DNA from 3 places in the Alteromonas sp. 4NS20-0143 genome. Region 3 is predicted to be linked to each of the others. Evidence: predicted binding sites of a transcription regulator. Region 3 holds the regulator's gene; each other region holds the start of a gene.
What was found. Region 3 encodes ArgR, which controls arginine synthesis, uptake and breakdown. Its sites were predicted from a motif close to ANTGAATANNTATTCANT; they were not measured.
Positions count from the first base shown of each region.

Region 1: gltB (glutamate synthase large subunit) is a predicted target of ArgR. The motif match lies at 1,573-1,590, and genes of this name have one in related genera.
Region 2: AC27HD_RS14810 (aspartate aminotransferase family protein) is a predicted target of ArgR. The motif match lies at 1,392-1,409, and genes of this name have one in related genera.

Region 1 is NZ_BAAJLR010000003.1:564,263-566,541, reverse strand. Features, by position in the region: gene gltB (glutamate synthase large subunit) at 1-1,407, opposite strand, end outside; gene AC27HD_RS09660 (N-acetylmuramoyl-L-alanine amidase) at 2,039-2,279, shown strand, end outside.
Region 2 is NZ_BAAJLR010000007.1:113,354-115,632, reverse strand. Features, by position in the region: gene AC27HD_RS14810 (aspartate aminotransferase family protein) at 22-1,227, opposite strand; gene AC27HD_RS14805 (HDOD domain-containing protein) at 1,564-2,279, opposite strand, start outside.
Region 3 is NZ_BAAJLR010000010.1:91,000-93,278, forward strand. Features, by position in the region: gene mdh (malate dehydrogenase) at 1-718, opposite strand, end outside; gene argR (transcriptional regulator ArgR) at 980-1,444, shown strand; gene AC27HD_RS16985 (type 1 glutamine amidotransferase domain-containing protein) at 1,655-2,279, opposite strand, start outside.

The DNA of each region.
Region 1 (2,279 bases), on a different contig from region 3:
AATTTCTTCATAGCTGTATGCGTGCAGCTTGTGATAAACCGCCATGGCATCGTCGTCAAACACTCGTTTGCCGATAAGCGATGCATCTAGCTCTTCAATAGGCGTTAGGCGACGGATGTGCTTTTGAAGCCACTCTTTATAAGGGTGTCTCGCTTTAAGCTCGTCATCAATTTCGGTAGAACGCCAGATTTTGCCTGTATACGTATCTACAGCAAGCATTTCGCCTGGACCAACACGTCCTTTTTCAATGACGTCGGCTTCTTGGTAATCCCAAATGCCCACTTCTGAGGCTAGGGTAATAAAACCATTTTTGGTAATGACGTAGCGTGCTGGACGCAAGCCGTTTCTATCAAGGTTACATGCAACGTGGCGACCGTTGGTTAAAACGATACCCGCTGGGCCGTCCCACGGCTCCATGTGCATGGAGTTAAACTCGTAGAATGCACGAAGGTCATCGTCCATTGTTTTATTGTTTTGATAGGCTGGCGGCACTAATAAGCGCATGGCACGGAATAAGTCCATACCACCTGCTAGGAACAGCTCAAGCATGTTATCTAGTGAAGAAGAGTCAGAACCTTCGGTATTGACGAAAGGTGCAGCATCTTTCAAGTCTGGAATAAGCGGTGTTGAGAATTTTGCCGCTCTTGCCATTGCCCAATCGCGGTTGCCTTTAATCGTGTTAATTTCACCATTATGAGCAAGAAAGCGAAACGGCTGCGCAAGTGGCCAGCGAGGTAATGTATTCGTTGAGAAACGCTGGTGGAATACGCAAATTGCGCTTTTCATGCGTTCGTCAGCAAGGTCGAGATAGAAGGTTGGTAAGTCTTTCGGCATTACCAAGCCTTTATAAATAGTGACCAAACCTGATAGACACGCCACATAAAAATCTGGATCGTCTTCTAGGCGTTTTTCAGCACGGCGTCTAATCATATAAAGACGTCGTTCTAGGTCGCGCTTTCTCCATCCTGCGGGGGCGTTGACAAATACCTGTTCTATTTGAGGAACACCAGTAAGGGCAAGCTCGCCAAGTACTGATTTATCAACAGGCACTTCTCGCCATCCAACAACTGAAAGCGTTTCTTTTTCTAACTCTTCATTGAGTACTTCACGGGCAGCTTGTGCAAGCACGGGGTCCTGATTCAAAAAAATCATCCCTACGCCGTACTTTTTACCCAGCTTCCAGCCATTTTCGTCGGCAATTGAGTGGAAGAAGGCATCTGGCTTTTGTAGTAATAAACCACAGCCATCACCGGTTTTTCCATCAGCGGCGATACCGCCTCGATGTTGCATTCGGTCTAAACCGTGGATTGCAGTGGATACCAATTCGTGACTGGCTTCCCCGTGAGTGTGGGCTATTAAGCCAAACCCACAATTATCCCGGGAATCGTTGGGATTGTATAAACTCATCTATTAACTCCTTCAACCTTATTGACTGGGCAAGGTATGCGTTGCGTGCAGATGCGCCTAGGTTTGCGTATCGAAACATAATTAGACATCTTTTCGCGCTTGGGCCATTTAGCTCAGCGCATGCGTCTTTCTTGTCGTTAATTATTATTAGAGGATTCCAGCCGTTCCGCATTTTTATGCATTGATGCGATGCGGGCCGTACAAAATACCCACATTGAAAACTAAAATCAAACGCAAAAAAAGCCTCATCTCTAATGAATTAGTATAACGTTTAAAAAGTATCTTAAATTCAATGGTTTGAAAAGATAATTTTAGATTTGTAACAATAATGTTATAAAAATATTCAAGGGGAAAACAAACATGCTAAAGATGATAATACTTCTCATTTGTTTATCATTATTGAATAAATATTCATTGAAATGGTTGTTTTATTGAGTCAAGAGGTGGTTTCGGGTATTTTTATTTACTTGTAAATAAATTATTCCACTCATATTAGTAAACTGCTATGTTAGGTAAAGGTTGAGTGAAAAGTGAACAGTTCTTTGGTTGGTAATCGTGCTTTGGTTGGTAATCAAGATAGTAGGTAGAGTTCGTAGTTGCCGCTCAAAGAATAAACCACATGGTTACGGTAATGACAAATACATACTCAGCACCCTTAAACGCAGTTCGCATTGAAAACAATCGGTTACATGCAAGTGAAATTAAACATGTCACCTCTCCAAACACCTCTGGCGAGTTCCCTCGCAATTTGCCCGATACCTTAGTTATTCATTTTACTGGCGGCAGCAGTGCGTCCTCGTCAGTAGATTATATGTTAAACCCAAAAAGCAAGGTATCAGCCCACCTTGTTATAGGACGAAACGGAGAGGTAA
Region 2 (2,279 bases), on a different contig from region 3:
TCACTACTCTGGTAGAGGTAATTAGGCGTTTACAATAGCGGCAACTGCGCGCTCGAAACGTGCAAGACCTTCTACGATATCCTCGTCAGGAATGACAAGTGATGGTGCAAAACGAATGACATTCATACCAGCAACTAGACACATTAAGTGCTCTTTAGTCGCTGCGGTCATAAAATCTTTCGCACGGCCCTGATATTTTTCATTCAGTGCGCATCCAAGAAGCATACCTTGGCCACGAATTTCTTCGAAAACGTGATATTTATCGTTTATTTCGCCAAGAATTTTGCGGAACAGCGCTTCTTTCTTCAGCACGCCTTCTAGCACTTCAGGTTGGTTTACAATATCTAGCGCTTTTTCTGCTACGGCGCAGGCCAGCGGGTTACCACCGTATGTACTGCCGTGAGTACCTGGCTTGAGATGTGCCGCGATGTCTGTAGTCGTCAACATGGCGCCAATTGGGAATCCGCCGCCCAGCGATTTTGCGGTAGTTAGAATGTCAGGGGTTACGCCTAAACCCATGTAAGCGTAAAGGTGACCCGTACGGCCAACACCAGATTGAACTTCATCTAGAATGAGTAGTGCATTGTGCTTGTCACATAACTCGCGTACGCCTTTAACGAACTCAATGTCTGGCGTAATGATACCGCCTTCACCTTGCAACGGCTCCATCATAACCGCACAGGTTTTGTCAGAAATCATGGCTTCAAAAGCGGCAAGATCGTTAAAGTCACAGTGGTCAACGGCGCCTGGCTTAGGTCCAAAACCATCAGAGTAAGCTGCTTGTCCACCTACGGTTACAGTAAAGAATGTACGGCCGTGAAACCCTTTGTTAAACGCGATGATTTGATTTTTATCTTCGCCGTGTTTATCAAGAGCCCAACGGCGTGCAAGCTTAAGAGCTGCTTCGTTAGCTTCTGCACCGGAATTTGCGAAATATACCTTATCGGCGAACGTTGCATCAGCCAGCTTTTTCGCTAAGCGTAATGATGGCTCGTTAGTAAAAACGTTGCTTAAATGCCAAAGCTTTGAGCCTTGTTCATTGAGGGCTTTAACAAGTTCAGGGTGGCAGTGACCTAAAACATTTACTGCAATGCCGCCTGCAAAGTCGACGTACTCAGCACCTTCTTGATCCCAGACGCGCGAGCCTTCGCCGCGAACCGGTACCATATGAGCCGGGTTATAGTTAGGAACCATTACATCGTCAAACGTCGCGCGAGTTACCTTCATTATCACTACCTCTGCATTGAGCGCCCTACACCAAATCTGGTGCGAAAAAGCGCAAAAAATAAAACTATACTGGAGCGCAGTATGCCATTTTTTTTAACATTTGTCTTGTCTTAGGGATGCTCTAGCCCTTTGTTTACAAGGACTGTGGCTTAATTTGCAAGAAAAGTGAATAACTATTAACTGCTAAGCAATATCATTTGGTAATAGAGATTTTTGGTAGTTGATTTTAGGCTGAGGCATGCAGCAACGGTGGCGCTGCGACTTAAAATGAGTGACTAGTTTTTGCTTAAACGATTATCTCTTGTACTGGCGGGCTGCATGAATATCCACTAAAAATTAATCTTCGGCATCACTTTTTACGAGAGGAAGTGTGAAAATATCGATATTTTTCAACTTTGCTAACATGCCCTGTGGGTATTTTAATGCTGACAACGCGCTTTTTGCTGTTCTTGCGTCGGTGAGCTTGGTTTGATGCAGCGCTCGAATTTGAGCATATAATCGCGCTTGTAACACCACATCGCTTAATACTGAGGGTTCTGCGTGTGATGAACCTGCAACTGCCCGCATAGCAGGCGTGATAAACAGTCGTTTCAAGGCCAGTTCGTCTAACACATCTGCAGTTAACGCATCGGCAAAGGTTTGCTGCAGCGCTATAAGGTGATTAGCCGATGGCACTATTTTAATCAAAGCATCGTGGCGCTTGTGCTCCTTGTCTTTCTGGCATTCTTGTAAAAGGTGCAACTGCACTTTGTCGAACATTCTAAAGTAGAGGCGAATAACAGCGCATCTGCCTAAATTGCCTAACATGCCAAGCATATAGGCATCGCTCTTGTTTATTCCCTGCGCGATGGCGATGTGCTGCGCCGTTATTGCTACACCCGTTGAGTAACTAGACAACTTTTGTTTAATGATCGGATAAGGGTCGGTAATTTGCGGCGTGGCGCGTTTTACAATGAGTGACGGGATAAGCAGTCTTAAGTTTTCAATTCCTAAAAAGCTAAGCGCCGTTCGCAGTGTCTCAACAATGATGATGCGACCTCTAGAATCTTTTC
Region 3 (2,279 bases):
CTACAAGAGATAGGCAGAATCGCGCTGCTGCTTGACCCATAGAAAGGGTTGCAGAACCGCCGCCTGCTTTTGCTTCAACAACTTCAGTACCCGCATTTTGGATACGAGTCGTCAGGCTAGCCACTTCTTCGTCGGTAAACTCAACACCTTCAACTTGTGAAAGAAGAGGTAGAATAGTTGTACCAGAGTGACCACCAATTACTGGTACGTGCACAGAAGCAACATCTACACCTTTAAGCTCGGCAACGAAGGTTTCAGCACGAATAACGTCAAGCGTAGTTACACCGAAAAGTTTGTTTTTGTTGTAAACGCCTTTTGCTTTAAGCGTTTCAGCTGCGATAGCAACTGTAGTATTAACTGGGTTGGTGATGATTCCAACACACGCATCTGGACAGTTATCAGCAACACCTTCAATAAGGTTTTTAACGATTCCAGCGTTGATGTTGAATAGATCAGAACGATCCATACCCGGCTTACGTGGCATACCAGCTGGAATAAGAACAACGTCTGATCCAGTTAGTGCACCAGCTAGGTCATCTTTACCGTGACCGGTTACTTTAACCGCAGTGGGGATGTGGCTTAAATCAACTGCAACACCAGGTACAACTGGCGCAACATCATAAAGCGCTAAATCTGAACCAGCTGGCAATTGTGTTTTTAACAACAACGACAGCGCTTGACCGATACCACCTGCAGCACCTAACACGGCTACTTTCATACCATTTCTCCTATGGGATTACTCACGTATTTAAACGGAACGTCACACTAATGCAACGCGGGGGAAAACTCAATCACCTGATCGTCTTATTGACGTCATAAGCAGCGATATTTTGTCAATATTCATTATCATGGATGATTATGCAAACAAATTGCCTAAAGTCCACCTGTGGGGCACAATATGCGAATAAAAACCAGATTCTCACGTTTTTGTCACGCCCTACCGACGAAAACGATAAACGACATGAAAAAAGAGCGCTGAATGGCTAATACAAAACAAGAACAACTGATTAAAGCTTTCAAAGAGATACTTAAAGCAGAGAGCTACGGTTCACAAGGTGAAATTGTAGATGCCTTAAAGGCCCAAGATTTTGACAACATCAGTCAGTCGAAGATATCAAGAATGCTCAGTAAGTTTGGTGCAGTACGTACTCGTAACGCCCGTGGGGACATGGTGTACTGCCTTCCCCCTGAGTTGGGTATGCCTACCGCTAAAAGCCCCTTGAAACAGCTTGTGCTTGATGTAGTACACAATAATGTCATGGTTATCATTAGAACTAGCCCCGGCGCCGCACAGCTCATTGCACGCTTGCTGGACTCATTGAGTAAGAAAGATGGTGTATTGGGCACCATTGCCGGTGACGATACAATCTTTATCGCCCCTGCGGATGTTCAGAAGATTGAAGAACTGCGAATTCGTGTGGAAGAGTTGTTCGATAATGTTTGATAAAGACAGTGTTTAATAGAGACAGGGTTTATCAAAGGCAGTCTTTAACTAAGACAATCTCTAACTAAGTAGCGCCGAGTAATAAACATCACAGCCTATAGAAAAGCCGTCGACGGACATTCACTATGAAGTGAGGTCATCGGCGGCTTTTTACGTTTTAGTTCGCGTTATCGCGTTATTTGAACCATCGTTTTAGTGCTCCTAAGCACTCTAAGACAGCAACTTAATTAAAGCATCTGCTGCAGGTCGTGATGACGGTGGATTTTGCCCCGTTACCAGTAACCCATCAGTACATACCTTCACAGCAAAATCTTCTGCAGCTTCGAATTTACCGCCTTTATTTCGCAACTCGTCTTCCACTAAATAAGGCACCACATCGGTTAACTGCATTGCAGCTTCTTCGCTGTTTGTGAAACCTGTTACTGCTTTACCAGCAACAAGAAAACTACCGTCAGGCGCTTTCACATCTTTAAGTACGATTGGCGCATGGCACACCGCACCAACAGGCTTATTCGCAGCAATAGTATCTTCAATTAATTTAATTGAATGAGCGTTGTCCGACAAATCCCATAATGGACCATGTCCGCCTGGGTAAAATACCGCATCGAATTCTTCTGCTCTCACATCTTCTAACGGAATTGTAGATGCGATTGCACTTCGAGCAATATCGTCTTTTGTGTAGCGAATAGCATCGTCGGTCATCGCGTCGTCGGAGAGGCTATTGGGGTCGATAGGTACCTGACCACCCATAGTCGATGCGAGTGTAATGGAGTAGCCTTGGTCTTTGAATGCATAGTAGGGAGAGGCAAACTCTTCCAACCACATACCGGTCTTG